2 regions of the Lysobacter sp. P5_B12 genome follow, and region 2 is predicted to be linked to the other one. Evidence: riboswitches for the same ligand, from Rfam matches in the RefSeq annotation. Region 2 holds a riboswitch; the other holds the start of a gene.

Region 1 (14,778 bases), on a different contig from region 2:
AGCGCAGGCGGCTGGTGACTTCGCCATTCACGACTTCGGGCGAGACCGCGGCGACGTGCGCATCGAACGGCGCGCCGCCCGAGCTGCGGATTTCCGCCGGCATGCCGATGCCCAGGTCGCGCGCGAAGCTTTCGGGGATGCGGATCTCGACTTCGAATTCGGTGAGGTCCACCACGCTCAGCACCGGCGCGTTCTGCGCGACGTTCGCGCGCTGCGCCACCTGCACCTGGCCGACCTGGCCATCGAAGGGCGCGCGCAGCGTGAGCGCGGCGACCTGGCGCTGCATTTCCACGACGACCGCGCGCTGGCGATCGGCGAGCAAGCGCTTGTTCTGCGTGTCGAGCGTGGCGCCCTTGCCCGACAGGCCCACGTCGCCCTTGGCGTGCGACAGGCCGATGTCGGCGCTCTTCAGCGTGTCCTGCGCCTTCGCAACGTCGACCTGCGCGACGGCGCCGCCTTCGAATGCGCGCTGGTAACGCTCCAGGTCGCGCACCGCGGCCTGGCGCACGATTTGTGCTTCGTCGAGCGCCTTGCGCGCGTTGGCACGCGAGAGTTGCGCATCGAGCGCGGCGCGGCCGGCTTCGGCTTCCAGGCTGGCGAGGGTGGCTTCTTCCTGCGCGAGCTTGCTGCGCAATTCGGGGCTGTCGATTTCGGCGAGCGCCTGGCCCTTCTTCACCTGGTCGCCGGCGACGACCTTGAGCGTGACCGTGCCGCCGGCGATCGCATAGAGCACCGGGCTGTTGGCGGCGATGACGCGGCCGTCGGCCGAGATGTCGCGCACCAGGTCGCCGCGCGTGACTTGCGCGATGCGAACGCGCGAAGCGTCGACCGAACGATTGCCCGCGCTCCATCCCGAAGCCACCCAACCGGCAAGCAGCAACAAGCTCAGACCCGCGCCACCGGCGATCAGCCAGGACCGCTTGATCTTCGGCAGGCGGCGCGACGATGAACCGCCGGCGGCGACGTGGGCGGGGGGAGGGGAGAGCGGACGATCCTGTCCGGAGGTATCGCGGATGGCCATGGTGGCGGGAGGGCTCGCAAGGTGACTGCGTGCTTAGTCGCACGAAACATGCCAACGCCAAGCCATTGATTTGAATGGATTCGGTCCCCACTGTCCGGGTGTCCACGCGGACACGACACCGTCCGGCGGACAGTGTCCGCAGCTCATCCGTTGCGGCAGCGTTCGGGCCACATCTTCACGCGTCCACTAGACTGTGGACCTTCTGCAGGAGTCGAACACCTCTATGTGCGGCATCGTCGGCGCGATCGCGGATCGCGATGTGGTTCCGGTCCTCATCGAAGGCCTCAAGCGGCTGGAATATCGCGGTTACGACTCGGCGGGCATCGCGGTGGTCGACGCGAAAGCCGGCGACGTGCGCCGCGTGCGCCGCACCGGGCGCGTGTCGGAGATGGAAGCGGCCGCGCAGGCCGAACATTTCTCCTCGCGCCTGGGCATCGGCCACACGCGCTGGGCCACGCACGGCGGCGTCACCGAAGGCAACGCGCATCCGCACGTGAGCCACGGCGAACTGGCGCTGGTGCACAACGGCATCATCGAGAACCACGAGCAGCAGCGCGAACGCCTGCGCAAGCTCGGTTACCAGTTCGAATCGCAGACCGACACCGAAGTCATCGCGCACCTGGTCCATCACTACCGCGCGCAGGGCGAATCGCTGCTGCACGCGCTGCAGAAGGCGGTGAAGGAACTGCATGGCGCCTACGCGATCGCCGTGATCGACAAGCGCGATCCCGACATCATGGTCGCCGCGCGCATGGGCTGCCCGCTGCTGGTGGGCCTGGGCGAAGGCGAGAACTTCGTGGCCTCCGACGTCTCGGCGATCGTCTCCTCCACGCGCCGCGTGATCTTCCTGGAAGAAGGCGACACCGCCGAGCTCACGCGCGAAAGCGTGAAGGTCTTCGACGCCACCGGTGCGCCGATCGAGCGCGACGTGCATGTTTCCGACGTGTCGCTCGCTTCGCTGGAGCTCGGCCCGTATCGCCACTTCATGCAGAAGGAAATCCACGAGCAGCCGCGTGCGGTGGCCGACACCATTGAAGCGGTGATCGACAACAACGGCTTCTCCGCGTCCCTGTTCGGCGCGCAGGCCGAAGATGTCATGCGCGACATCGAGGCCGTGCAGATCCTCGCGTGCGGCACCAGCTATTACGCCGGCCTGGTCGCGCGTTACTGGATCGAATCGATCGTCGGCATCCCGTGCGCTGTCGACATCGCCAGCGAATATCGCTATCGCGAAGTGGTCGCCAATCCGAAGCAACTGGTCGTCACCATCTCCCAGTCGGGCGAAACGCTCGACACGATGGAAGCGCTCAAATACGCCAAGAACCTCGGCCACGAACGCACGCTGTCGATCTGCAACGTGCCCGAAAGCGCGATCCCGCGCGCCAGCAAGCTGGTTTACTACACGCGCGCCGGCGCGGAAATCGGCGTGGCCTCGACGAAGGCGTTCACCACGCAACTCGTCGCCCTGTTCACGCTGACCTGCACGCTCGCCAAGTTGCGCGGCAAGCTCGACGCCGAACGCGAGCAGTCGCACCTGGATGCCCTGCGCCAGTTGCCCGGCAGCGTGCAGCACGCGCTGAACCTGGAGCCGCAGATCGTGGCGTGGGCGGAGAAGTTCGCCGGCAAGCAGCACGCGTTGTTCCTGGGGCGCGGCATGCACTACCCGATCGCGCTCGAAGGCGCGCTCAAGCTCAAGGAAATCTCGTACATCCACGCCGAGGCCTACCCGGCGGGCGAACTCAAGCACGGCCCGCTCGCGCTGGTCGACAGCGCGATGCCAGTGGTGGTGATCGCGCCGAACGACAGCCTGCTGGAGAAGGTGAAGTCGAACATCCAGGAAGTGCGCGCGCGCGGCGGCGAGATGTTCGTCTTCGCCGACGCCGACAGCCAGTTCGGCGAGTCCGAAGCCGTGCACGTCATCCGCACGCCGCGCCATGTCGGCGTGTTGTCGCCGATCGTGCATGCCATCCCCGTGCAGTTGCTGGCCTACCACGCAGCGCTCGCACGCGGCACGGACGTCGACAAGCCGCGCAATCTGGCGAAGTCGGTCACCGTCGAATAATCGCGCGCGCCGCGTCTGCGGCGTCGCGTCGTTCGAAGGCAAATTCCCCACGCAAATCGCGCTCCGCGCTGCTTACGCCGCGCGGCGTATTGCGCCCAGCATGGTCCAGAGCGTGCGTCGTTCGTGATGCCGATCGTCGGCATCCGGCGCCGTGGAAGGGGCTGCCATGCAAGCGAAGTGGGCCGTATGGATCGGCGCGTTGTGCGCGCTGTTGTGGGCGGGAACCGCGGGCGCGACCACGCCGGTCGAGGTTGAAGACGCCGTTGCGCATGACGTCGACGCGCATGAGGTCGATGCACATGAGGTCGTCGTGCAATCGGCCACGCCCGGCGCGGGTGCGATCGAGATCGGCGACGACAGCGAAGCCTCCGGCGACCACGGCATCGCCATCGGCGAATGGAGCCGCGCGGGCGGGATGGGAAGCATCGCGCTCGGTTACAACGCCATGGCGGACGTCGAAGGCGCGCTCGCCTTCGGCACCGACAGCGCCGCGCTCGGCCTGTATGCGATGGCCTTCGGGCAGAGCAGCGTCGCTGCAGGCAACGCCGCGGTTGCGTTGGGTTACCAGGCGCAGGCGCTCGGCGAAGCGGGTGTCGCGATCGGCCACAGGGCGTACGCGCTGGAGCCCTTCAGCATTTCCATCGGCCGTGCCGCGAACAACCTCGGCTTCGCGAGCATCGCCATCGGCACGGACACCGTGGCCGAGGGCATGTACGTCACGTCGATCGGAACCCTGAGCAAGGGCACCGGCGGCGGCGCGACGGCCATCGGCGCGGGTGCCCTCGCGGACGGGTTCAACACGACGGCGGTCGGTTACGCCACCTACGCGAAGTTCGACGGCACCGCGCTCGGCACCTACGCGCGTGCCGGCGATCTTGCGGTCGCACTCGGGATCCGCAGCGTCGCGGACATCGCGGCGATCGCGATCGGCGCCAACGCACGCGCGGCCTTCCAGGCAACGACCGTCGGCGCGGAAGCCTGGTCGATCGCCGATCGTGCATCGGCCTTCGGCAGTCATGCGCTGGGTTGGGAAGTCGAGTCGTCGGCGTTCGGCGCGTATTCGCGCGCGATCAACGCGCGCAGCACGGCACTGGGCGCGTTCTCCGATGCACGCGCGGACGGCAGCGTCGCGATCGGCCATGGGTCGCAGTCCTTGCGTGAGAACACCATATCCGTGGGCGCGTCGGTGCGGTGGTGGGACGAAAATGGCGATGAGCACGCGCCGATCTTCCGGCAGATCGTCAACGTGGCCGCAGGCACGCAGGCCAACGATGTCGTGATCAAGGCGCAGCTCGACGAAGCGATCGCGGGGCTGGATGGCTCGCTCGGTTCCGGGCTCGGCGGCGTGCAATCGCGCCTCGACGCGTTGGAAGCGGCCTTCGGCGAATTGCCGAAGGCGCCGCCGTCGGTGCCCGGCGCGGGAACGGGCGCGGGCACGGCCGTGGGCACGGGCAGCAGTGCGGTCGATAATTCCGCGGCATTGGGGCAGGGATCGATCGCGCACGAAGCCGGCACCGTCTCCGTCGGTTCGGGTGGGTCGGAACGTCGCGTCGTGCACGTCGCCGATGCGGTCGCCGATACCGATGCGGTGAACATGCGGCAGATGCAATCCGCGCAGGCGGCTACGCTCAACGAAGCACGCGCGTACACCGACCAGCGCATGCAGGTCTTGTCCGATCAATTCGTCGACCTCAGCGAGCGCGTCGACCGGCAGGACGACCGCATCGACCGCATCGGCGCGATGTCCGCCGCGATGTCGAGCATGGCCATCAACGCAGCGCAGGGCCGGAGCGATCGCGGCCGGCTCGCCGCGGCCGCGGGTTGGCAGAACGGGGAGAGCGCCCTGTCCGTCGGCTATGCGCGGAACATTTCCGATCGCGTGTCCTTCAGCCTCGGCGGGGCCTTCAGCAGCGACGACCAATCGGCGGGCGTCGGTTTCGGCATCGACCTTTGAGGAGACAACACATGCAGATCCAATTGCGTTTCGCGCTCGCGCTCTCCTGCCTGTTCGCGACAGACGCTGCGTTCGCCTTCGATCCCGCGGGTCGCGTCGTCGTGAAACTCCATGACCAAGCCCAGACGCAGGCGCAGGCCGCAGTCGCACTGCGCACGCTCGCACCCGACGCACAACCCGTCCTTCGCCTCGCCAACGGCGCGCATGTGCTGCGTACGGAATCCGGCGGCGCCGACGCGCTGATCGCGCGCCTGTCCGCGAATCCCGCCGTGCAATACGCCGTTCACGATCGGTTGTTGCAACACACCGCCGTCGTCGACGATCCCTGGTACGAAGGCCCCATCGAACTCAACGGCATTACCTACACGCACTTCCAGGCGAATCTGTACAACGCGATCGGCGGCATCGCTGCCCCCGCCGCATGGGCACTCGGCGCAACGGGCGAGGGTGTTGTCGTCGCCGTACTCGATACGGGCATCACCGCGCATCCGGATCTGGATGCGAACATCGTCCCAGGCGCAGGCTACGACTTCATCACGGACACGTTCGTTTCAGGCCGCCCGGACAGTACGCGCACGCCCGGCGGTTGGGACCCCGGCGACTGGACGCACACACCGCCGTACGCGGGCCAATGCCCGCCCAGTCCCAGCAGCTGGCACGGCACGCACGTGGCGGGGACGGTCGCAGCGGTCGCGAACAACGCCGACGGTGTCGCCGGCGTGGCGCATCGCGCGAAGCTGTTGCCGATGCGCGTCCTCGGCCATTGCGGCGGATATTCGTCCGACATCGCCGATGCGATCACCTGGGCGTCGGGCGGCAGTGTCGCAGGCGTGCCGGACAACGCGACGCCGGCGGAAGTGATCAACCTCAGCCTCGGCGGGCACGCGCAGTGCGAGGCGTTCATGCAGGACGCGATCGACGGCGCGGTCGCGCGCGGGACGACGGTGGTCGTGGCCGCGGGCAACAACACCATGGACGTTGCGAACTTCACGCCTGCAAGCTGCAGGAACGTGATCGTCGTGGGCGCGAACGGGCTCACCGGCAAGCGCGCCTACTATTCCAATTTCGGAAGCGGCGTGAGCGTGGCCGCGCCCGGCGGCGGCGTCTACACCAAGGACAACGCGAGCGGCCAGCAGTGGGTGCCGGGTGGGTTCATCTGGTCCACGTTCAACTTCGGCATGGAAGGTCCGGAAGCGCCGGCGATCGCGGCCAACGCAGGTACGTCGATGGCCGCTCCGCACGTCGCCGCGATCGTCGCGATGATGCAGTCCGTGGCACCGTCGCCGCATTCGCCGGCGAAGATCGCAAGCCTGCTCGCCGATTCGACGCGCATGTTCCCCGCGCCCGTCGACAGGCCGATCGGCCGCGGCATCGTCGATGCGGGTATGGCTGTCCAGGCGGCGATCCTGGGCGAGGTGCCGTTTCCGACGCCGATCGCGCTGAGCCTGTCCGCGCCGGCGATGCACATCTACGCGAACCAGGCGCAATCGCGGCACTACGTCGTCAACGTGCCCCAGGGCAAGACGCACCTGACCCTGCGCAGCTACGGCGGCACGGGCGATGCGGACCTGTACGTGCGCAACGGCAGCCATGCGACGCCCGCCGCGCACGACGCGAGTTCCGTGCGCCCGGGCAACAACGGCATCGTCATCCTCGATGCACCGGCGCCGGGTGATTACTACGTCGCCGTGCATGCCGCGAAGGCATTCAGCGCCCTGCAGTTGCGTGCAACGCTGGAGTAAATGAAAAGGGCGCGTCGATCGGAGGTCGACGCGCCCTGGTTTTCCGGGTACTCCCGACGAACCGCTTACTTCGCCGAATACCGCACGGTCAGCCCGAACTCGCGCCCGGCCTGCGGGTAATACGCCGCCGTCTCGTAGTCGTGGTCGAACACGTTGCTGGCGCGCGCCTGCAACGTCCACGTATCCGAAAGCGCCCACTGCGCGCGCAGGTCGAAGGTCGAATACCCGCCAAGCTCCAGCGAATTGGCGACGTTCTCGAAGCGGCGCCCCTCGGCCATCCACGTGGCGCCCACCGAGAAATCGCCGAACGCGCGATCGACATCCACGCGCCCGCTCGAACGCGCGCGACGCGGCAACACCTTGTCGAAGTTGTCGCCGTTGCTGCGGTTGCGCGGATCGACGTAGCTCGCCGCGCCGCTGAAGTTCCAGGCATCGAGCGAGAATCCGCCGGTCAACTCGCCGCCGCGGATGCGGGCCTGTTCCAGGTTGTTCGCGACGAAGATGCTGGAGTCGTAGACGATCAGGTCGTCGACGCGCGTCTGGTACGCGTGCACGTCCCAATGCCAGGTCGCGCGGCGCTGGCCGACGCCGATCTCGAACGTGTCGGAGGTCTCCGGCAACAAATCCGGATTGCCGTAGAACGGGAAATACAGTTCGTTGAACGTCGGCGCCTTGAATGCGCTGCCCGCATTGGCGGTGAGGCGGAAGCCCGCACCGAGGTCCATGCCCCACGCTAGGCTGCCCGTCGTGTGGCCGCCGAATTGTTCGTTGTCGTCGCGACGCACGCTTGCCTGCACGTCGTGCGCACCGAAGGCGCCCTGGTATTGCGCGAACACCGCGCGGTTCTGGCGCAGCGCGCCGTCCTGCGACGACACCAGCGTGCCGAACAGATCGTTCGCGAAGGCCTTGTCGCGCTGCCAGTCGTAACCGACCGTCGCCAACTGCTTGTCGGCCACCTTGAAGTCCGCCTGGAACGACGCGCTGTCGCGACGGCTTTCGAAGAAATCGGTGAACGCGTCGTCGCGTGTCTGCAGCGAACGATCCAGGTTGCTGCCGCCGGTCAGCGTGAGCGTCGCGGGGCCGACTTCCCAACGCGCCTTGCCGCCGACCACCTGCTGCGTGGTGTTCGACACATCGCCCAACCCGAACATCGGGTCGGCGTCGATTTCGTTGCGGCCTTCGTTGCGCAGGGCATGCATGTCGATGGTCAGGCCATCGACGGGCCGTACGCCCGCGCGCACCGACACCGCGTTGCTTTCGTAACCGTCGTCGTCCGGATCGGGCGTATCCATGAAGCACCCGGCGAACTCCGGCGTCGTCGCACCGGTGCAGGAGTTGTGGCCTTCCGTCGACTGGTGGCTGTAGTCCGCACCGAACCACGCGCGGTCGAATCCGATGTCGAGGCCCGCGCTCAATTCGCGCAGATCGTTGCTGCCGGCGCCGAGCTTGAAGCGCGGACGCACGCCGCCGTTCTTCGGTTGACGCGTGAAGATCTGGATGACGCCGCCGATCGCGTCGGAGCCATACAGGCTCGAACGCGGGCCGCGCACGATTTCGATGCGCTCGATCAGTTCGACCGGCAGGTCCTGCAACGCGGTGAGGCCCGAGGTGGAGGAGCCCACGCGCACGCCGTCGATCAGGAACAGCGTCTGGTCCGATTCGGTGCCGCGCAGGAACAGCGTCGTGAGTTTGCCCGCGCCGCCCTGGTTGACGAGGTTGATGCCCGCGCGGCCGCGCAGCAGGTCCTGCACGGATTGCGCCTGCGTGCGTTCGATTTCGGCCCGATCGATGACTTCGACGGCGGACAGCGAATCATCGACGGTCACCGCGGTGCGCGTGCCGGTGACGAGCACCGTGTCGAGTTGTTCGGCCTCCTGCGATTGCGCAAGCGCGAAGGCAGGCAGGGACAGCAGAGCCACCGCGACGGCGGCGGCGAGGGTGTTGCGTGACATGGATTGGAGTCTCCGGCGCGCACGCCCGCGCGCCTTGGGTTCACAAGGAGTCGCGTCATGGCGGGGGGAAACACAGCGGAGGCGCGTGCGACGGCGCTGCCGCCGCGATGCCCTCCGCATCGCAACCAGGTCTGCATTAAGGCCGGTCTCCGGGCTTGCGCGCTGGTCGTCTCGTGAGAAGGCGATCCGGGCCGCGGCGCCTTCCCGTGCGCGTGCACAGTGGCGGATGCGTTGGCCTTGCGTGCTTACCGTTGCGGGGGCAGCGCCGGAATGCGATCGCGCAATGCGATCGGGCACCGGCTTCCCGTTTCAACCCTTGGACGATGCGTCCGCGGGTCACCTCAAGCGGCGGGGAGTGTAACCGTGGTGCTTCGGGCGCGGAAGGACCGCGCGTCAGTCCGCTTCGTGCCCGGCGGGCTCGTCGAACAGATTGAAGGCCGGCGCGGCGTCTTCGGTATCGGCCATCTGCGTGGTGGTGACGGGCGATGCGGCCGGGCGGTTGCGCGGCGGCGGAAGCAGGGCCGTGGCGGCCTCGGCGGCATTCACCAGTTCGCTGCGACGCGCTTCAGGCACTTCCTGCCAGTGGCAATCGAGCAACGCGCCTTCCAGTGCGTAGAGCAGGTTGAGGCTCGGCCGGAAGCCGGCGCGCTTGACGCGCATGAACGCATCGACCGCGCCCACCGCTTCAAGATCCTCGCGCGAGCGCAGGCCCACCTGGCGCAGCCAGGCAGCGGATTTCGGACCGATGTTGCGCAGCTTGGCGGTGCTCAAGCCAAAGATTCCTCGAACAGGCGGGCAATCGCTTCGATCCCCTGTTGATCTTCAACGTCGAAGCGCGCGGGAACCGGACTATCGAGGTCCAAAACGCCGACGAGCGTACCGTTGCGGACCAGCGGCACCACCAGTTCCGAACGCGAGGCCGCATCGCAGGCGATGTGGCCGGGGAATGCATGCACGTCTTCGACGAGTTGGGTCGTGCGCGTGCTCGCCGCCGCGCCGCACACGCCCTTGTCGAGCGGGATGCGCACGCACGCGGGCAGGCCCTGGAAGGGGCCGACGACCAGTTCGGTGCCGTCGAAGAAATAGAAACCGGCCCAGTTCAGCTGCGGCAGCGCGTGGTAGACCAGCGCCGAGAGATTGGCCGCATTCGCGATGCGGTCGGGCTCGCCGTGGAGCAGGGCGCGCGCCTGTTCGGCGAGCTGGGCGTATTGCTCCGGCTTGCTGCCGGACAGCGTGGAGGCAGTGAACATCCCCGGAGTCTACCAGCGCGACGGCGTTACCATGGCGCCGTGGCCGCGACGCTGCGTCGCGACGAAGGGGCCCGCATGTGAACGGCGTATTCGTCACCGGCACCGATACCGGCGTTGGCAAAACGCTCGCCAGCACCGCATTGCTGCACGCGATGCGCGATGCGGGCGTGCGCGCGGTCGGAATGAAGCCGCTGGCGAGCGGCTGCGAACGCATCGACGGTGCATGGCGCAACGAAGACGCACTGGCGTTGCAACACGCGAGCGCGTTCGCGGTGCCTTACGAAGACATCAATCCCTTCGCGCTCGAACATCCGCTCGCGCCCGAACTCGCCGCGCGCGATGCGGGCATCACCGTCACGCTGCAACCGATCCTCGATGCGCACGAACGTTTGCGCGCGCAAGCCGACTGCGTCGTCGTCGAAGGCGTCGGCGGTTGGATGGCGCCGCTCGCCACCGACCTGATGCAGGCCGATCTCGTGCGCGCGCTCGATGTTCCCGTCGTACTCGTCGTCGGACTGCGGCTGGGTTGCCTGAACCATGCCTACCTCACCGCGCGTGCCATCGTCGCCGATGGCGGCCGCCTCGCGGGATGGATCGGGACCGCGATCGACCCCGACATGGCACGCGCGCAGGACAATCTCGCGCTGCTCGCCGCGCGCCTGCCCGCGCCGTGCTGGGGCGTGCTGCCGCATGTGACGGTGCCCGTGCCCGCCCGCATGTCGCGGCACCTGCAGTGGCCGCCGATCGCGCGTTGAAGGCCGCCACGCGGTTGCATCCGCAACCAATTTCGATTGTTCCGCGCGGACGGGTGACGAACGACAGGGGTTCCGCGCCCCGGCGCGCAAGGTAAACTCTCGCGTACAGAAAACGGAAGAAGAGGCACCGCGCATGGCCCGCAAGCTTGGAAGCAACGCCACGAACGCTCGCATCGCGGGCGTGCTCGCACTCACGATCCTGGTCGCCGCGTGCGGCAAGGACGACGCGAATGCAGCGGGCGGCAACATGCCTCCGCCGGAAGTCGGCGTGGTCACCGTGCGTCCGGCCTCCGTGCCGCTGGTGAAGGATCTCGTCGGTCGCCTGGCCGCGTATCGCAGCGCCGACGTGCGCGCGCGCGTGCCCGGCGTGCTGCAGCGTCGCGTGTACGAAGAAGGCAGCGACGTGAAGGAAGGCCAGCTGCTGTTCGTCATCGATCCGGCGCCCCTGCAGGCCGCGCTCGGCCAGGCCGTCGCATCGCAGGCCTCCGCCGAAGCCAACTACGCCAATGCACGCGCCGCCGCCACGCGCGCGCGCAATCTCGCGCCGCAGAAATTCATTTCGCAATCCGATCTCGACAATGCGCTCGCGGCCGAACGCTCGGCCTCCGCCGCGTTGCAGTCGTCGAAGGCGTCCGTCGCCGCCGCGCGCATCAACCTGGGCTATGCCTCCGTGCGTTCGCCGATCAACGGCCGCGCCGGCAAGCAGCAGGTGACCGAAGGCGCGCTCGTCGGCCAGGCCGATGCGACGTTGCTGACCACCGTCGACCAGATCGACCAGATGTACGTCGACTTCTCGATGAGCGTGGATGAACTCACGCAGGTGCGCCAGGCCAACACGACCGGCACGCGCAAGGTGCAGGTGCTGTTGCCCGACGGTTCGCCGTACAAGCACGACGGCGCGCTGGATTTCAGCGCCGATACGGTCGATCCCTCGACCGGCGCGGTCGCGCTGCGTGCGCGCGTGCCGAATCCGGAACACCTCTTGTTGCCGGGCACCTTCGTCACCGTGCGCGCCACGCTCGGCATGCAGAACAACGCCTATCGCGTGCCCGCGATCGCCGTGCAGCGCGATGTGCAGGGCTCTTACGTGATGGTGGTGGGCAAGGACGGCAACGTCGCGCGCAAGAATGTCGCGACGCAACGCCAGGAAGGCGCGGACTGGGTCGTCGGTTCCGGCGTTGCGCCGGGGGACCAGGTGATCGTTTCGGGCCTGCAACGCGTGCAGCCCGGCGCGCCCGCGAAGGCCGTGCCGTGGACGCCGGCCAAGCAGGCGGCCGACAACGCCGCCCCCGCCGCGCAACCGCAGGGCTGACCGACCATGTCCCGTTATTTCATCAACCATCCGGTCTTCGCCTGGGTGATCGCGATCATGATCGTGATCGCCGGCGTGCTCTCGATCCGCGGCCTGGGCGTGGAGTCGTATCCGAACATCGCGCCGCCGCAGGTGGGCGTGAACGCGTTCTATCCGGGCGCGAGCGCGGAGACCGTCGAACGCGCGGTGACGCAGATCATCGAGCAACAGCTCACCGGCATCGACAACCTGGATTACTTCAGCGCCTCGTCCGGTTCCGACGGCAGCGCATCGCTCAACCTGACCTTCAAGCCCGGCACCAATCCCGACACTGCGCAGATGCAGGTGCAGAACAAGGTCTCGCAGGCCACGCCGCGCTTGCCTGAGGACGTGGTGCAGCAAGGCGTCACCGTGTCGAAGTCCAACAGCGGCTTCCTGCTCGTCATCGCGCTGAAGTCCAACGACCCGCACATCAACCGCGACGAGCTGTCCGACCTGATCGCCTCCAACGTGCTCGACCAGGTTGCGCGCGTGCCGGGCGTGGGCAGCACGCAGTTGTTCGGCGGCCAGTACGCGATGAACATCTGGCTCAACCCGGACAAGCTCAACGCTTACGGCTTGTCGGCCACCGACGTGCTGGACGCGGTGCGCGGGCAGAATGTGCAGTTCTCCGCCGGCCAGGTCGGTGGCGAGCCCTCGCCGGAAACGCAGATGTTTACCGCGCCGGTATCGGCGGAAGGGCGCTTCTCGCATCCCGAAGAGTTCGAACAGATCCTGCTGCGCACCACGCCCAGCGGTGCCGCCGTGCGCCTGAAGGACGTCGCGCGCATCGAGATCTCCGGCGAAGCGCACGGCTTCGACCTGAAGTGGAACGACCAGCCGACCGCCGCGTTCGCGGTGCTGCTGGGCCCGGGCGAAAACGCGCTCGCCGTGGCGGCCGCCGTGAAGGCGCGCATGGCGCAGCTGCAGCCGAGCTTCCCGAAGGGCGTGGAGTGGTTCTCGCCCTACGACACCTCGGACTTCGTGCGCATCTCGGTGGACGAGGTGATCAAGACGCTCGCCGAAGCGATGGTCCTGGTGTTCCTGGTGATGCTGCTGTTCCTGCAGAACCTGCGCGCCACGCTGATCCCGACGCTGGTGATCCCGGTCGCGCTGCTCGGCACGTTCCTGGGCATGTACATCCTCGGCTTCACGATCAACCAGCTGAGTCTGTTCGGCATGGTGCTGGCGATCGGCATCGTGGTCGACGACGCGATCGTGGTGATCGAGAACGTCGAACGCATCATGACCGAGGAAGGCCTCTCGCCGAAGGCCGCCACGCGCAAGGCGATGCACCAGATCACCGGTGCAGTCATCGCGATCACGATCGTGCTGGCGGCGGTGTTCATTCCCAGCGCGCTGCAGACCGGTTCGGCGGGTGCGGTGTACAAGCAGTTCGCGCTCACCATCGCGATGGCGATGATGTTCTCCGCCTTCCTCGCACTGGGCTTCACGCCGGCGCTGTGCGCGAGCCTGCTCAAGCCGAGCACGCACCACGAAAGCCGCAATCCGATCTTCCGCCTGTTCAACAAGTACTACGGGAAGATGGGCACCACCTACGTGCGCCACATCGGCAGCGCGGTGCGGCACGCGCCGCGATGGATGGTGGCGTTCCTGGGCCTGGCGATCCTCTGCGGATTCCTGTTCTGGCGCATGCCGGGCAGCTTCCTGCCCGAGGAAGACCAGGGCTACGCGTTCGCGATCGTGCAGCTGCCGCCGGGTTCGACGCTGCGCCGCACGAACGAAGTGTTCGACCAGATGCGTCCGGCGGTCTCGAAGCTGGAAGGCTTCGACGGCATGATGCAGGTGTCGGGTTTCAGCTTCATCGGCCAGGGCGAGAACGTCGGCATGGCGTTCATCAAGCTCAAGCCGTGGGACCAGCGCAAGATCACCGCGACGGAGTTCATCGCGAAGGCCAATGGCGCGCTGTATCCGATCCGCGATGCGCAGATCTTCGTGATGAACCTGCCGACGGTGAACGGCCTGGGCCAGTTCGGCGGCTTCGACATGTACCTGCAGGATCGCGCGGGCCAGGGTCGCGATGCGCTCAACGCGGCGATGGGCACGCTGTTGCAGAAGGCCGGCGAGGACAAGGCGCTGGTCGGCGTGCGCCCGAATTCGCTGGCGCCTTCGCCGCAATTGAAGCTCGACGTCGACCGCGTGCAGGCCGAAGCGATGGGCCTGTCGGTCGGCGACATCTACAGCGCGATCCAGTTGATGCTCGCCCCCGTGTACGTCAACGACTTCGTGCAGGGCGGCCGCGTCAAGCGCGTGCACATGCAGGCCGATGCGGCGTATCGCACGGGCCCGGAGTCGCTGTCGCATTTCTACACGCCTTCGCCGGACAAGCAGGCCAACGGCCTGCCGACGATGATTCCGCTTTCGAACCTGGTGCAGGCGAAGTGGGAAGTCGCCGAGCCGACGCTCACGCGTTACAACGGGTTCGCGGCAGTGGAAATCGTCGGTTCGCAGTCGCCGGGCCACAGTTCCGGCGAAGCGATGAGTTCGATGCAGAAGATCGTCGACACGCAATTGCCCGCGGGTTTCGGTTACGACTGGGCAGGCCAGTCGCACCAGGAAATCCTGTCCGGCAGCCAGACCACGATGTTGATGATCCTGTCGATCGTCGTGGTCTTCCTGTGCCTGGCCGCGTTGTACGAAAGCTGGTCGGTGCCGGTGTCGGTGTTGCTGGTCGTGCCGGTCGGCGTGCTC
Region 2 (14,778 bases):
GCCGAACAGGACCGCATGGCCGGCAAGCCGGCATCGGCGATCGCGCGCCTGGCGTCGATCGCGCGCCGGCCCGATGCGCTGCAGATGGTCCATGTCGCCAATGCGCGTGCGCTCGCCGACGCGGGGCAGTGGCAGGGTGCGGTCGCCGAATGGCATTGGGTCGCCACGCATCGCGGGCGTGCCTTCGCCGAACCGAGTACGGGCGGCATGCTGGATCCGCTGACGATCGCGGAAACGCGGTTGGCCCAGTTGGAAGCGGCGTCGTTGCTCGCCAGCCATGGGCAGGGCAAGCGTGCGGAAGGCGAACTGGCTGCCTTCGACAAGGCATGGCATCCCGAAGGGTTGCCACGCGCGCTGCACGCGCGGCGCGAAGCCGCGCGTGCAGCCTTGTTACGCGAGTAGCCCTGCCGGCGGCTTGAACTGGAAGGGCATCGCGAGCGAATCGACGAGCGCGTCGCGATCGGCCGCGATCGCATCCTTCGAGGCGAGCGTCACCGACGAGGCCAGGCACGCGCTGGTTCCCGCGGCCAGGCCGGTGCGTTCTGCAGTGGCCTCGGGCTGCCAACCCAGTTGCGTCAGCGCTTCGTGCGGGCTGCTTTCGAACAGCGTCCGGAAATCGTCGTCGTTCGACAGCTTGTCCAGCAGCTTGTGCGCGGTCTTGTGGTCCAGCTTTGGTCCCTTGCCTGCCATATCGCACTCCCCAGTGTGATGAAAACCCCGGAAACCTAACGTTCAAACGGTGTTGGTTGCAAGCACCGGCCCCCAACCCTAAGGTCCCAGCTTCGATCGGGGAGCGGACATGCGGGCAAGGCGTTGCGGTGTGCTGTGGCTGGAGCCGAGGAATGTCGCGACCTTCGCATTCGACGATCTGCTGCAAGGCGGCACGGGCGTCGTGCGGAGTTTGCAGTGGTTCGCCCATGCGCCGCACCTTGCGCAACCGGTGGAAGTCGATGCGCAGGCTGCGCAGGTCGTCGGTTGCATCGGCTCGGAAAAATGGGTCGACGTGGCCGAGCTCATCGATGCGCACGGTGCAGGCGCAATCGATGCGCTGATCGCCGAGGGCCTGGTCGTCACGGACGATCCGCGCGATGCGGCGCATCGCGAAGGCGACGCGCGTTTCCGGGAGCAACACTGGCATGGCCTGTCCGCGTTGTCGCACGCGGCCTCGCGCTGGTCGGGCATCGACACGGTGCAGGAGATCGCTGACGCCGGCGTGGATACCGCATCGGGCCTGCGCGCCGCGCATGGGCCGCCGCCGCCGACGTTCCATGATCGCGGGCCGTCCGATGTCCGCATTCCATTGGCGCGCGCAGAACCCACCGCCTTCGACGAACTCCTCGACCTGCGCAGCACCTGCCGCAATTTCGATACGACGCGCGCATTGCCGCAGGCGCAGTTCGCCAACGTGCTCGAACGCGTCTTCGGCGCGCGCGGGCAGGTGCAGGCCACCGACGACTTCTCGGTGATCAAGCGCACGAGCCCGTCGGGCGGCGCGATGCATCCGACCGAGGCGTACCTGATCGTGCAGAACGTCGAGGGCATCGCGCCGGGCCTGTATCACTACCGCCCGGGCGATCACGCGCTGCAACCGCTGCCGCCCGTCGAGGATCTCGCGCAACTGGCATTGCATGCGGTGGGTGGGCAGCAATGGTTCGCCGATGCGCACGTGCTGGTCGTTCTGGCGCCGCGGTTCGGGCGCAACTTCTGGAAATACCGCAACCACCCCAAGGCCTACCGGGTGACGATCCTCGACGTCGGACATTTATCGCAGACGCTGTTCCTCAGCGCGATCGAACTCGGCCTGGGCGCCTGCATCACGGCTGCGATCAACGAAGTCGAGATCGAAGAAGCCTTCAATCTGGTGCACTACGTCGAAGGCCCGTTGGCGGTGTGCGGATTCGGCCTGCGCGCCGACGCGATGACGACGGCGGAGCTGGATCCGAACCGCAAGGCCTGGCCGCGCGAATCACCGCCCGCCGAGTAAGCGTTCGCCGACGCCCGCGAATTTCAAACCGACCTGCGCGACGCGCTCGTCTTTCAACGCGCGCACGACCAGCACCGCCTTTCCGAGCGCAAGCTTGTCACCGACCTGCGGTTGCTCGTCGAAGCGCTCGTCGAACAACTGCGCCGCGGTCGCGTCGTTGAAGCGTGCGGGGATCTGCAATCCATAGAACGACGCGATTTCGCCGAGCGGTGCATCGCCCGGCAAGGTGAAGCTGCCGAACAGATCCTGCTCGGCGGCGCGTGCATCGCGGCCTTCGGCGAACAGCCAGTCCAGTCGCGGCGCCTGTCCCGTCGGTGCAAGCACGTACGCGTAATCGTTCGCGAGCAAAGTGCCTGCATCTTCCGGCAACAGCACGCGGCCTTCGCGCACGACCATCGCCAGGCGCACGCGGCCGGGCAGGGCGGCGCCGCGCAGCACGGCGCTTCCGGCTGCGATGCGATAGCCGACCATGTCGTATTCGAGCTGGCCGGGGAGGTCGAGCTGGATGCGGCGCGTATTCGGGTCCGCGCGCGGCACGGCGACTTCGAACCAGTGCGCTGCGCGTCCCAGCGACCAGCCTTGCACGATCAGCGAGACGAACACGACGACGAAGGCGACGTTGAAATAGACGGTCGCGTTCGGCAACCCCGCGAGCAACGGGATCGAAGCGAGGAAGATGCCGACCGCGCCGCGCAATCCCGTCCATGCGATGAAGGCGATTTCCTGCCGGCGATAACCGAAGGGCGCAAGGCACGCGACCACCGCGGCAGGCCGCGCGACGAACATCAGGAATGCCGCGACGCCGAGCGCGGGCAACAACACTTCGAAGAGCTTGTGCGGCGTGGCCAGCAGGCCGAGCAAGAGGAACATCACCAACTGCGCGAACCACGTCGCCGCATCCTGCACGGACAGCACTTCGTTGCGCGCGCGCATCGGGCGGTTGGCGACGACGATGCCCGCCAGGTACACCGCGAGATAACCGCTGCCGCGGAACAGGTTGGTGATCGAGAACAACGCAACCGCACCGGCGAGTGCGAGCCACGGATGGAGGCCCGGTGGAAGTTCGAAGGTATTGAGTGTCCACACCATCAAGCGCCCGCCGAGATAACCGGCGACGAGGCCCGCGGCGATCGCCCACCCGAGTTGCAGCGACAGCATCCATGGATCGTGCGTGCCCGTGCCGGCGATCCATGTCGTCATCGCGAGCGTGAGGAACACCGCCATCGGATCGTTGCTGCCCGATTCGAGTTCGAGCGTCGCGTTGACGCGGCGTTCGAGATGCAGGCCGCCGGCGCGCAACAGGAAGAACACGGCGGCCGCGTCGGTCGAAGACACGACGACGCCGAGCAACGACGCTTCCAACCACGGCAGATGCAACAGATACACCGCGGCGACCGCGGTGAGCGCGGCGGTGATCACGACGCCGGCGGTCGCGAGCACGACCGACGGCACCACGCTCCCGCGCACTTGCGCCGCGCGCGTGCGCAGGCCGCCATCGAACAGGATCACCGCGAGCGCGAGCGAGCCGACGAGATAGGTGAACCCCAGGTCCGAATACTTGATGCCGCCCGGCCCGTCTTCGCCGAGCACCAGGCCGAGCAACAGGAACACCAGCAGCAAGGGGGCACCGAACCGGCGCGCGAGCAGCGACGAAGCGATGCCCGCCAGGATGAGAAGCGCGCCGAAAAGCAGGCGCAGGTCGATGGCGTGCAGGTGCTCCAAGCGGACTCCTTGTCGGCTGGGGTCGAGTGTAGCGGTCGCGGTCGCTTGTCGCCGGACCCCAACATCGTCGATTGACAACGACTCGAAGCGCGATATCTTGTGGTCGTCGGTTCCGCGGGCGAAGGTTCGCGGATGAAAAGGGAAGCCGGTCCAACTCCGGCGCTGCCCCGCAGCGGTAGGTGGAAACGAAGTCGCGCACGCACTGGGGCGGTGGCCCCGGGAAGCGGCGACGAGTAGGTGGTGCGGCTCCATGCGCACCGTGTCCACGAGCCCGAAGACCTGCCGACAACCGCGCGATGCACGCCGCGCGGTGCCGGCCGCGGAATCTCCGGGGGGAGATGGCTGGTGACGCAGGGGCCGGCCGCCGCTTTTTTCGCGCGCGTGTCTCGATCGCTGCGACGCCGCCTTCCCATCGTGTGGTTCCAAGACCGATTGTCGATCGCCGAGGGAGCGATCGGCACCGGTGCGCCATCACGGAGCCACCCATGTCACACGACACGCTCGCCGAATCGGTCGTCTCGCCCGCCGCCGTCGCACCTGCCTTCGATCTTACGCCGCCGCCCACCGCCACCACCATGCGCGTCACCAAGCGCAACGGTGCGTCCGAAGCCGTCGACCTCAACAAGATCGTGCGCGCGGTGACGCGCGCGGCCGAAGGCCTGCACGCGGTGGAACCGATGCGCGTGGCCACGCGCACGATCTCGGGCCTCTACGACGGCGCGACCACGCGCGAACTCGACGAACTCTCGATCCGCACCGCCGCGCTGCTCACCGCCGAAGAACCCGAGTACGGGCGCCTGGCCGCGCGCCTGTTGTCGGCGGTGATCGCCAAGGAAGTGGCGGGCCAGGAAATCCACGCGTTCTCGCAGTCCATCGCGCGCGGGCACGAAGTGGGCCTGATCAACGACCGCCTGCTGGAATTCGTACAGGCCAACGCGCGCAAACTCAACGACGCCATCGACCCGATGCTCGACCAGGGCTTCGATTATTTCGGCCTGCGCACGCTGTACGACCGTTATTTGTTGCGCCATCCGCGCACGCGCAAGGCGATCGAGACGCCGCAGCAGTTCTTCCTGCGCATCGCCTGCGCGCTCGGCGAAGACGTGCCCGGCGCGCTCGCGCTGTATCGCGCGATGGCGCATCTGGATTACCTGCCTTCGTCGCCGACCCTGTTCAACAGCGGCACCAACCACGAGCAGCTGTCCTCGTGCTTCCTGCTCGATTCGCCGCAGGATTCGCTGGAATCGATCTACCAGCGCTACGGCGACATCGCGCAGCTGTCGAAATTCAGCGGCGGCATCGGCGTGAGCTTCACGCGCGTGCGTTCGCGCGGTTCGCTGATCAAGTCGACCAACGGGCATTCCAATGGCATCGTGCCGTGGCTGAAGACGCTGGATGCGTCCGTCGCCGCCGTGAACCAAGGCGGCAAGCGCAAGGGCGCGGCCTGCGTGTACCTCGAGCCGTGGCACGCCGACGTCGAGGAATTCCTCGAGTTGCGCGACAACACCGGCGACGAAGCGCGCCGTACGCACAATCTCAACATCGCCAACTGGGTGCCGGACCTGTTCATGCGCCGCGTGGAAGCGGATGCGGACTGGTCGCTGTTCGATCCGCGCGTGGTGCCGGAGTTCGTCGACCTGTATGGCGATGCGTTCGAACGTGCCTACGAACAGGCCGAAACGCAGGGCAAGGCGACGCGCACGATCCGCGCCCGCGAGTTGTACGCGCGGATGATGCGTTCGCTCGCGCAGACCGGCAATGGCTGGATGACGTTCAAGGACAAGTGCAACCGCGCGAGCAACCAGACGCTGCGGCCGCAGAACGTGATCCATCTGTCGAACCTGTGCACCGAGATCCTGGAGGTCACGTCCGCCGAGGAAACCGCGGTGTGCAACCTGGGTTCGATCAATCTCGCGCGGCACGTCGACCCCGAGATCGGCTTCGACTTCGACAAGCTCGCCGAAACCGTGCGCCTGGCCGTGCGCCAGCTCGATCGCGTCATCGACCTGAATTTCTACCCGATCGAAACCGCGCGCCGCGGCAACCTCCGCTGGCGCCCGGTGGGCCTGGGCTGCATGGGCCTGCAGGATGTGTTCTTCGCGCTGCGCTTGCCGTTCGACGGCGATGCGGCACGCGCGCTGTCGACGAAGATCGCCGAGACGATCTACTTCCACGCGCTCGATACCTCGTGCGAATTGGCGGTTGAACGCGGCGCACATCCGTCGTTCGGCGATACGCGTGCATCGGTCGGCGAGTTGCAGTTCGATGCATGGAGCGTGGTACCAGAAGCGAGCGAACGATGGGACGCCTTGCGCGAACGCATCAAGACGCACGGCCTGCGCAACTCCCTGCTCGTCGCAATCGCGCCGACGGCGACTATCGCGTCCATCGCCGGTTGTTACGAATGCGTCGAGCCGCAGGTGAGCAACCTGTTCAAGCGCGAAACGCTGTCGGGCGACTTCCTGCAGGTCAATCGCTACCTCGCCGAGGAGTTGAAGAAGCTCGGCCTGTGGACACCGGAACTGCGCGACGTGATCAAGCGCGCGGAAGGCTCGATCCAGGGCATCGCGGAGATTCCCCAGGCCCTGCGCGACATCTACCGCACCGCATGGGAACTCCCGATGCGCGCGCTGATCGACATGGCCGCCGCGCGCGGCGCGTACATCGATCAATCGGCGTCGTTGAATCTGTTCATGGAAAGCCCGGCGATCGGCGCGTTGTCGTCGATGTACATGCACGCGTGGAAGCAGGGCATCAAGACGACGTACTACCTGCGCTCGCGCCCGGCGACGAAGATCCAGAAGACGACGGTCGGCGCCGCGCCGACGCCGGTCGAAGCCATCGCCTGCTCGCTCGAGAACCCCGAATCCTGCGAGGCCTGCCAGTGAGCGCCGCCCGTCCCTTGCTGCTCGATCCCGGTTTCGAGCTCACCCTGCGCCCGATGCGCTATCCGCATTTCTACGAGATGTACCGCAACGCGGTGCGCAACACCTGGACCGTGGAGGAAGTCGACTTCTCGCTCGACCTCAACGACCTGCGGCACAAGATCGGACCGGCCGAGCGGCATCTGGTCGAACGCCTGGTGGCGTTCTTCGCCACGGGCGATTCGATCGTCGCCAACAACCTCGTCATCAATCTCTACCAGCACATCAACGCGCCCGAAGCGCGCATGTTCCTCTCGCGCCAGTTGTACGAGGAAGCGCTGCACGTGCAGTTCTACCTCACGCTGCTCGACACCTACCTGCCGGACCCGGCCGAACGCGCACGTGCGTTCGCGGCGGTCGACAACATTCCGTCGATCCAGCGCAAGGCGGCGTTCTGCTTCAAGTGGATGGAATCGATCCGCAACCTGCAGCGCGTGGAGACGCGGGAACAGCGACGCCAGTTCCTGTTGAACCTCGCGTGCTTCGCCGGGTGCATTGAAGGCCTGTTCTTCTTCGGCGCGTTCGCCTACGTGTATTACCTCCGCTCGCGCGGCCTGTTGCATGGCCTCGCGGCGGGCACCAACTGGGTGTTTCGCGACGAGAGCGGGCACATGGCCTTCGCCTTCGATGTCTTCCGCACCGCGCGCGAGGAAGAACCGGACTTGATCGACGCTGATTTCCACGCGCAAATCGTGGCGATGATGGAAGAAGCGGTGGAGTGCGAGGTCGCCTTCGCCGAAGACACGCTGTCGGGCGGCGTCGCGGGTCTGTCGATCCGTGACATGCGCGAGTACCTGCAGTACTGCGCCGACCAGCGCCTCGCGCAACTCGGCATGCCGCCGCACTGGCGCTCGCGCAATCCCTTCCCCTTCATGGACCTGCAGGACGTGCAGGAAGTGACGAACTTCTTCGAGCGGCGCGTCTCGGCCTACCAGGTCGGCGTGCAGGGCGAGGTGGCGTTCGATCACGCGTTCTAGCGGTTCTCGGCTCCCGGCTCGTCGCGCCAGCAAAGGAATGCGCCCAGCAACAAGGGCGCGACGAGCCCCGGGAGCGCGCGTGGATCGTGCAACACGATCGGAACGGCGCCTGCGACGAACGCAAGCGCCGCGATGCGCCAGGCCCAGCGCAGCCTGCGTGCCATGCGCGACGCGGCGCGCGCATGCGCGGCCTGGACGATGCGCCACAACGGAGGTGGCGTCGGTGCGGCGGCGCGCAGTCGGCGTGCCTGTGCTTCGAACAAGGCTGCGATGTCTTCGTCGTCATGCATCATCGCTTTCCTTCTGCAATGCCTGGAATCGTGCGCGCGCCCGCCAGAGCAGCACGCGAATGCTGTCCGACCCCAGTTGCGTGATCGTCGCGATCTCCTCGTGCGTGAACCCTTCCGCATACGCGAGCCACAGCAACTGGCGTTCGCGCATCGTCAGCCGCGACCAGAGGTGTCGTGGAATGACGTCCTCGTTCGAAACGGGCGCGGCGATTTCCATCGCCACGTCCCAGGCCACCTCGCGCTTGCTCCGACGCGCATGATCGATGAACAGGTGCAGCGCGATCCGGTACAGATAGGCGCGCGCGGTGCCTTCGAACGTCGAAGCATCGCGCTCGAGCCAGCGCACGAAGGTGTCCTGCGCCAGGTCCGACGCCAGCGCAGGCGGCGCACCCAGCCGCGCGAGATACGCCCAGATCCCCGCGTAGTACGTCGCGTAGAAGGACGCGAATCCTTCGTCGGCCTGCATCGTTCATTCGCCCAGCACGCGCCATCGACGCGCGAGGTACGCACTCACGCCGCTGGCGAGCACCAGGCCGATGCCGAGCCCGATCGCCAGCCATCCCCACCAGCGCGCGTTGTCGGCTTCGCGCACGAAGTTGATGTCGGTGCCCGGTGGCGGCGCGATGCCGTTCACGAGGAATGCCGCACCGATCGCGCACGCGATGATGCCGAACTGCAGCAGGCCGAGGATGCGGTGTGCCATCGCAGCGGGTGCGTACTCGTTTTCCATCAGCGTGCGACCTTCGGGGGAGCGTGCGAAGGCGACGAAGGCGTCGGCATCGCCGAAGCGTTCGCCCAGGCGCAACGTCATCGCATCGCGCGCCATGCGGCGTCGCACCTGCAACTTGCGGCGCGCGATGTGCACGACCGCGAGCGCAACGATGCCGACGACCAGGACCGCGAACATCACCAGCTCATCGCCCGACATGGGGGCCTCCTGTTTCGACGCGATTGTTCGTACTCAACCAGCGCAACACGTTGCGCGCAAACGCAACGTTGTCGCAACCTGGCAGTTGCATGCCGAAGGGTTGGCGATCGGCGACCTGCGCGGTGAGCATCGCCGCCTCGCCCAACACCACGACGCGCCCTCGCCCGTAAGCGAACGCCAAGCCCTGGCCCGCGCCGGCCGGGGTTTCGCGAAACGTGCCGTGATCGTCGATGGTTTCCACCGAGCCGCGCGGCAAGCGCAGGAGGATCTCCGCGCCGGGTGGCCCATCCAGCGATTGGCCGGTGAAGGTTTGCACGCACGCCACCGGTGTCCCGCCTTCGCCGCCCGACACGATCGGATGCGCGGCATCCAGGCGCCCGTTCTCGCGGGTGAAGCGCAGTGGATCCGATACTTCGCCCGGGACTTCGGCGAACCCGGCATGCATGCGCACGCCGAACGCCGCCGCGAGCGCTGCGTTCGCCGCGCCGAACGGCGCGTGATCGGCGATCAGCAACAGCCGACCGCCGCTCGCGACCCAGCGAGGCAACGCGGCGATCTCCTGCGCGGTGAACGCCGGGGCGCTCCGATCCGCTCCGCCACCCCAAGGCAGGTTGATGCCGAGGAACTGCGGTTTCGCGCCGCCCGAAGCGTTGGCGATGACGAGCACATCGATGCTGGCCAGTATCGCGGGCGTGAATGCCGCATCGGAATAGCGAACGCGATACCCCTCGGCGCGCAGCAATCGTCCGAAAGGCCAGTAGCGCCCCCACCAGTTCGCGGTGGATGCGTTGTGGTGCGCATGGTCGATGGCGACCGTCGGCCCGGTGCCCATCGCGAAGGCCGGCCGAGCCGGCAACGGCCGCCACCCGTAGTCCGCGCGCTGCGCGTTCCATGCCGCGTAACCGAAGGCCCCGACGAGGAGCACCGGCACGGCGGCAAGCGCCGCCAGGACCCACCGCCATCGCACCCTTGGCTTTGCCATCGTCCATTCCCTTCGCGCCCTGTTCCCTTCACAACGGGCGGCGGAGGGACGGGGTTAACAGGCCCGTGTAAACGCTGGCGCGCGCCCGCGCATCGGACCCCAGATACCCCCCGCCCCGGAAGAAAGGAAATCGATCGATGCGTGCTGTGAACGGACGTTTTGCATTGGCGCTGGCCGCCACCGCCCTGGTCGCCTCCGCGGCCTGCCTCGCGGCGCCCGCGCCGGCGACCGACCCGCAACCCGACGCGGACTTCCTGTTCGTCGGCAGCTTCCACATGAACAACCCGGGCCGCGACGTGCACAACACGCGCGCCGACGACGTGCTCAGCGCCAAGCGCCAGCGCGAGATCGCGGACGTCGCGCGCCTCATCGCGCGCTTCAAGCCGACGAAGATCATGGTCGAGGCCGACACCACCAAGCAGGCCACGCTGGACCAGACCTTCGCCGAGTCGTGCCACGGCAAGCGCCCGCTCACGCGCAACGAGACCGAGCAGCTCGGCTTCCGCATCGCGTGCGATGAAAAGCTCAAAGGCGTGATCGCAGTCGACTGGAACGACATGGGCCCGATCAAGGACGAGGCGAGCGTCGACTGGCCCAAGGCGATCGAACGCCACGGCCAGCAGGCACAACGTGCGCAGGACGATGCCATCGGCAAGGCGGTGAACGACGAAGACCAGCGCGTCCTGGACAACGGCACGATCGGCGACATGCTCGTGCGCTTGAATTCGCCGGAATGGTTGCGCGCGAATGCGCAGGCGTATTTCCGCATCGGCCTCTACGGCACGGCCGACGACCCGATCGGCGCGAACTGGGACATGCTCTGGTACGGCCGCAACCTGACCATCTTCAACAACATCGTGCGCCGCACCGAACCGGGCGACCGCGTGCTGGTGCTGTACGGCGCCGGCCACGGCAATTGGCTGCGCCAGCTGGCGACCGATTCGGGCAAGTACCGCGTGCAGGACACGCAGCGCTGGTTGAAGGAAGACGCGCCAGCCAAGTGACGGCGACGCTGTCGAGAAGTGCGCGGCTGCGTCAGTGGCCGCGCATTTCCTTCACCGGGGCTTCGGTCATCGCCGTCTCGGTGTGGATCGCGCACAGCCATTTGCCGTCGCGGCGGACCCAGGTGCTGGAATCGGACATGCGCACACGTTCTTCGCGATCGGACATCGTCGTGGTCTGGTCGACTTCGTAGGTGACGATGGCCACGTCGTCGGACGGGCGGAGCACGCGCGCGTTCGACAGGTCGAAGGCCTTGAGCGCGTGGCGCGGGTCTTCGGCCATCTTGCGATAGCCCGCGTGGTCGAACTGCATCGCACCGTGGCTGGAGACCATCAGCGCCGGCTCGGCCAGCAGGCCCAGGGCGACGTCGGTGTCGCGGTCGACCATCGATTGCCAGAAGCGTTTTTCCAGTGCGATCAGGTCCTGGTCGGTCTCTGGCATGGCACGGTTCTCGATCGCGGGAGCGCGAAGGTGTAACAGCGCAAGCCTTCGCACGGAGTGAAACTCAGGCGGCCGGCGCACCCCGGTCCAGGGTGCGGTACCCGATCGCTTCGGAAAGGTGCGGCGTGGCGATGTGTTCGCTGTCGTCGAGGTCGGCGATGGTGCGCGCCACGCGCAGGATGCGATGCAGCGATCGCGCGGAAAGGTCGAAGGCGACCATCGCGCGTTCCAGTAACGCGCGGTCCACCGGCGCGAGGCGGCAGGTCGCGGTCGTCGCCGACTGATCCAGTAATGCATTGGGAACGCCTGCGCGCGCGAGTTGTCGCGTGCGTGCGGCGACGACGCGCGCGCGCACCTGTTCGCTCGGTTCGCCTTCCGGAGCCTCCTCGCGCAAGGCGTCGGGCGGGACGCGCGGTACGTCGACATGCAGGTCGATGCGGTCGAGCAGAGGACCGGACACGCGTGCGCGATAACGGTCGATGGCCTCGGGCAGGCAACGGCACTTGCCGCTCGGATCGCCGGCCCAGCCGCAGGGGCAGGGGTTCATCGCGGCGACGAGTTGGAAACGCGCGGGATACTCCGCGCGCGACGCTGCGCGGGAAACGACGACCGAGCCCGACTCGAGCGGCTCGCGCAGCACTTGCAGCGTGTGCCGCCCCCACTCGGGCAATTCGTCGAGGAACAAGACACCGTTGTGCGCGAGCGAGACTTCGCCCGGGCGCGCATCGGGCCCGCCGCCGATCAACGCGGCTGCGCTGGTGGTGTGGTGCGGCGCGCGGAACGGACGCAGGCGCCAACGCGCGACGTCGACCCCACGGCCGCTGATCGAAGCGACCGCCGCGGACTCCAGCGCTTCGACCTCGCTCGCTTCGGGCAACAGCCCCGGTAGGCGCGAGGCGAGCAGCGTCTTGCCACAGCCCGGCGTGCCGACGAACAGGAGGTGATGCTGGCCCGCGGCCGCGATCTCCAACGCGCGCCGCGCTCGCACTTGCCCGCGCACGTCGCGCAGATCCGGCGCGAGGCGTTCGACGACGGCGACCGCTTCGGCGCGCGGCAAGGATTTCTCGCCGGCCAGCAATGCGCACACCTCCAGCAACGTGCGCGCGACGCGGACATCCGCAGACGCGACGAGTGCGGCTTCGCCGCCGTTGTCCTGCGGCACGACCAGGCGTCGATTCGCCTGTGCCGCCTCGATCGCGGCCGGCAACACGCCGTCGACGCCGCGCAATTCCCCGGTGAGCCCGAGTTCGCCGAGGAACTCCACGTCCCGCAAGGCGTCGTTGGACAACTGCCCGCTCGCGGCCAGGATCCCGAGCGCGATCGGCAAGTCGAATCGTCCACCGCGCTTGGGCAGGTCCGCCGGCGCGAGGTTGACGGTGATGCGCCCGTCGGGAAAGGTGAATTGCGAGCACTGCAGCGCGGCGCGCACGCGATCCTTGGCTTCGCGCACGCCCGCGTGTGGCAGGCCGACGACCGTCAGCGACGGCAGGCCACCGCCGACATGCACTTCCACGCGAACGGCAGGCGCGCGCACGCCGACGCGTGCACGCGTGTGCACGAGCGACAAGCCCATGGCGAACCCGCTAGTGGCGCGGCGGCGGCGAATCCAGCTGCGCTTCGAGATCGGCGACGGTGCGCTGGAGTTCGTCCAGCTTCTCGCGCGTACGCAGCAACACGGTGCGCTGCACTTCGAATTCCTCGCGGGTGACGAGGTCGAGCTTGGACAAGCCGGTCTGCAGGACGGACTTGAAGTTCTCCTGCAGCTCGTCGCGCCCCTCGCGCAGGGCGGGGGGGACGAGGCTGCTGAGGCGCCGCGCGAGGTCGTCGAGTTTTTCCAGGTCGATCATGGCGCTCATTGTCCTCAAGTCCTCGGGCTACGCGAGATTGTCCAACTTCCGGGCCGGCCGCCATCGGGAAAAGAAGCGACAGGCCGTGGGTATTTTCCTACAGCCGGTCCCGGCGCGGTTATGCTGCGGGCACGCGACATGGAGACGACGTGATGAAGATGGTCATGGCGATCATCAAGCCTTTCAAGCTGGACGACGTACGCGAGGCGCTGTCCGAGGCGGGCGTGGCGGGGATCACCGCGACCGAGGTCAAGGGCTTCGGGCGCCAGAAAGGCCACACCGAGTTGTATCGCGGCGCCGAGTACGTCGTCGACTTCCTGCCCAAGATCAAGCTCGAGGTCGCCGTGTCCGACGACCAGGTCGACGCAGTGGTCGAAGCGATCATGCAGGCCGCCGGCACGGGCAAGATCGGCGACGGCAAGATCTTCGTCTGGGATCTCGACAAGGTGGTGCGCATCCGCACCGGCGAGCTGGACGGCGACGCGCTTTAAGCGTCGCCCAAGGCCTCGGCCACGAACGGAATCGACGCCATGGCCCCTTGGTGCACGTCGGCCGTGTAGTACTTGGTCTTGAAGGTTTTCGCGCGCGCATCCACCGCGCGGTAATCGAAACCACCGGACTTGCGCGCCAGCGTGCAGCTCCACCAGCCGGTCGGGTAGCACGGCTGCGGGAAGGGCAGCGTCTTGAAGGTCGTGAAGCCGGCCTTGCCCATTTCGCCGCGCATTTCCTTGATCAGCTCCAGCAGCACCAGCGGCGACTCGGATTGCTGCACGAGGATGCCGTCGTCCTTCAGCGCGCGGAAGCACGAGGCGTAGAAGGCCTTGTTGAACAGGCCTTCGGCCGGGCCGACCGGATCGGTCGAATCCACGATCACGATGTCCACGCTGCCCGCCGGGCAATTGGCCATGTAGGCGATGCCGTCATCGAACAGCAGTTCGGCGCGCGCATCGTTGTTGGAATCGCACAGCTCGGGGAACCACTTCTCCGCCATGCGGGTGACCTGCTCGTCGATGTCGCATTGCGTGGCCGACTCGACGCCCGGGTGCTTGAGCACTTCGCGCAGCGTGCCGCAATCGCCGCCGCCGATGATGACCACGCGCTTGGGGTTGGCATGCGTGAACAGCGCCGGATGCGACATCATCTCGTGGTAGAGGAAGTTGTCGCGCGTGGTGAGCATCATCGCGCCGTCGATCAGCATCACGTTGCCCCAATCGGTGCTCTCGAAGATCTCGATCTTCTGGAAGGGCGACTGCACTTCGTCCAGCTTGCGCGTGATGCGATAACCGATGGCCGAACCGGCGGGTTCGAAGTTCTCGTACATCCAGGTGGGTTCGGTCATCGCGGCGGGTCCGGCTGGGGCGTGGGGGCGCGCATTGTAGGGCGTCGGCCGTTTTGGCGGTGCGTTCGGCCCGCGGGGGGTACACTTCGCGCCCGTTTTGTTCCCCCAGACCGAGGTAATCCGCCGATGAGCGCATGGTCCGTCGACCAGGCCCGCAAGACCTACTCCATCCCGCATTGGTCGGAGGGGTATTTCGATGTCGATGGCGCCGGGCGCGTCACGGTGTTGCCGCGCGGTGGGCAGGGCCCGGCGATCGCGCTGGCCGAAGTGGTCGACCAGGCGAAGGCCAACGGCGCCAAGCTGCCCTTGCTGGTGCGCTTCCCGGACATCCTCGGCGATCGC

Evidence for each region. A riboswitch is a leader RNA that binds a small molecule or an ion and turns the genes downstream of it on or off. The one in region 2 is predicted to bind cobalamin.
Region 1: another riboswitch for cobalamin. It lies ahead of btuB (TonB-dependent vitamin B12 receptor); the one in region 2 lies ahead of AC1DOM_RS00140 (ribonucleoside-diphosphate reductase subunit alpha).

What each region holds. Positions count from the first base shown of each region.
Region 1 covers NZ_JBFULG010000005.1:94,582-109,359, reverse strand. Annotated here, with positions in the region: gene AC1DOM_RS09785 (efflux RND transporter periplasmic adaptor subunit) at 1-1,021, opposite strand, end outside; gene glmS (glutamine--fructose-6-phosphate transaminase (isomerizing)) at 1,245-3,083, shown strand; gene AC1DOM_RS09775 (YadA-like family protein) at 3,250-5,037, shown strand; gene AC1DOM_RS09770 (S8 family peptidase) at 5,049-6,779, shown strand; gene btuB (TonB-dependent vitamin B12 receptor) at 6,845-8,731, opposite strand; cobalamin riboswitch at 8,855-9,090, opposite strand; gene AC1DOM_RS09760 (TfoX/Sxy family protein) at 9,125-9,502, opposite strand; gene AC1DOM_RS09755 (GAF domain-containing protein) at 9,499-9,981, opposite strand; gene bioD (dethiobiotin synthase) at 10,059-10,736, shown strand; gene AC1DOM_RS09745 (efflux RND transporter periplasmic adaptor subunit) at 10,870-12,048, shown strand; gene AC1DOM_RS09740 (multidrug efflux RND transporter permease subunit) at 12,055-14,778, shown strand, end outside.
Region 2 covers NZ_JBFULG010000001.1:18,345-33,122, reverse strand. Annotated here, with positions in the region: gene AC1DOM_RS00160 (putative peptide modification system cyclase) at 1-402, shown strand, start outside; gene AC1DOM_RS00155 (NHLP-related RiPP peptide) at 391-690, opposite strand; gene AC1DOM_RS00150 (putative peptide maturation dehydrogenase) at 800-1,984, shown strand; gene AC1DOM_RS00145 (potassium/proton antiporter) at 1,967-3,706, opposite strand; cobalamin riboswitch at 3,797-4,007, shown strand; gene AC1DOM_RS00140 (ribonucleoside-diphosphate reductase subunit alpha) at 4,192-6,594, shown strand; gene AC1DOM_RS00135 (ribonucleotide-diphosphate reductase subunit beta) at 6,648-7,607, shown strand; gene AC1DOM_RS00130 (hypothetical protein) at 7,604-7,897, opposite strand; gene AC1DOM_RS00125 (RNA polymerase sigma factor) at 7,890-8,363, opposite strand; gene AC1DOM_RS00120 (hypothetical protein) at 8,367-8,825, opposite strand; gene AC1DOM_RS00115 (hypothetical protein) at 8,812-9,807, opposite strand; gene AC1DOM_RS00110 (DUF5694 domain-containing protein) at 9,945-10,811, shown strand; gene AC1DOM_RS00105 (nuclear transport factor 2 family protein) at 10,843-11,250, opposite strand; gene AC1DOM_RS00100 (YifB family Mg chelatase-like AAA ATPase) at 11,315-12,823, opposite strand; gene ubiK (ubiquinone biosynthesis accessory factor UbiK) at 12,834-13,097, opposite strand; gene AC1DOM_RS00090 (P-II family nitrogen regulator) at 13,250-13,588, shown strand; gene speE (polyamine aminopropyltransferase) at 13,585-14,436, opposite strand; gene speA (arginine decarboxylase) at 14,563-14,778, shown strand, end outside.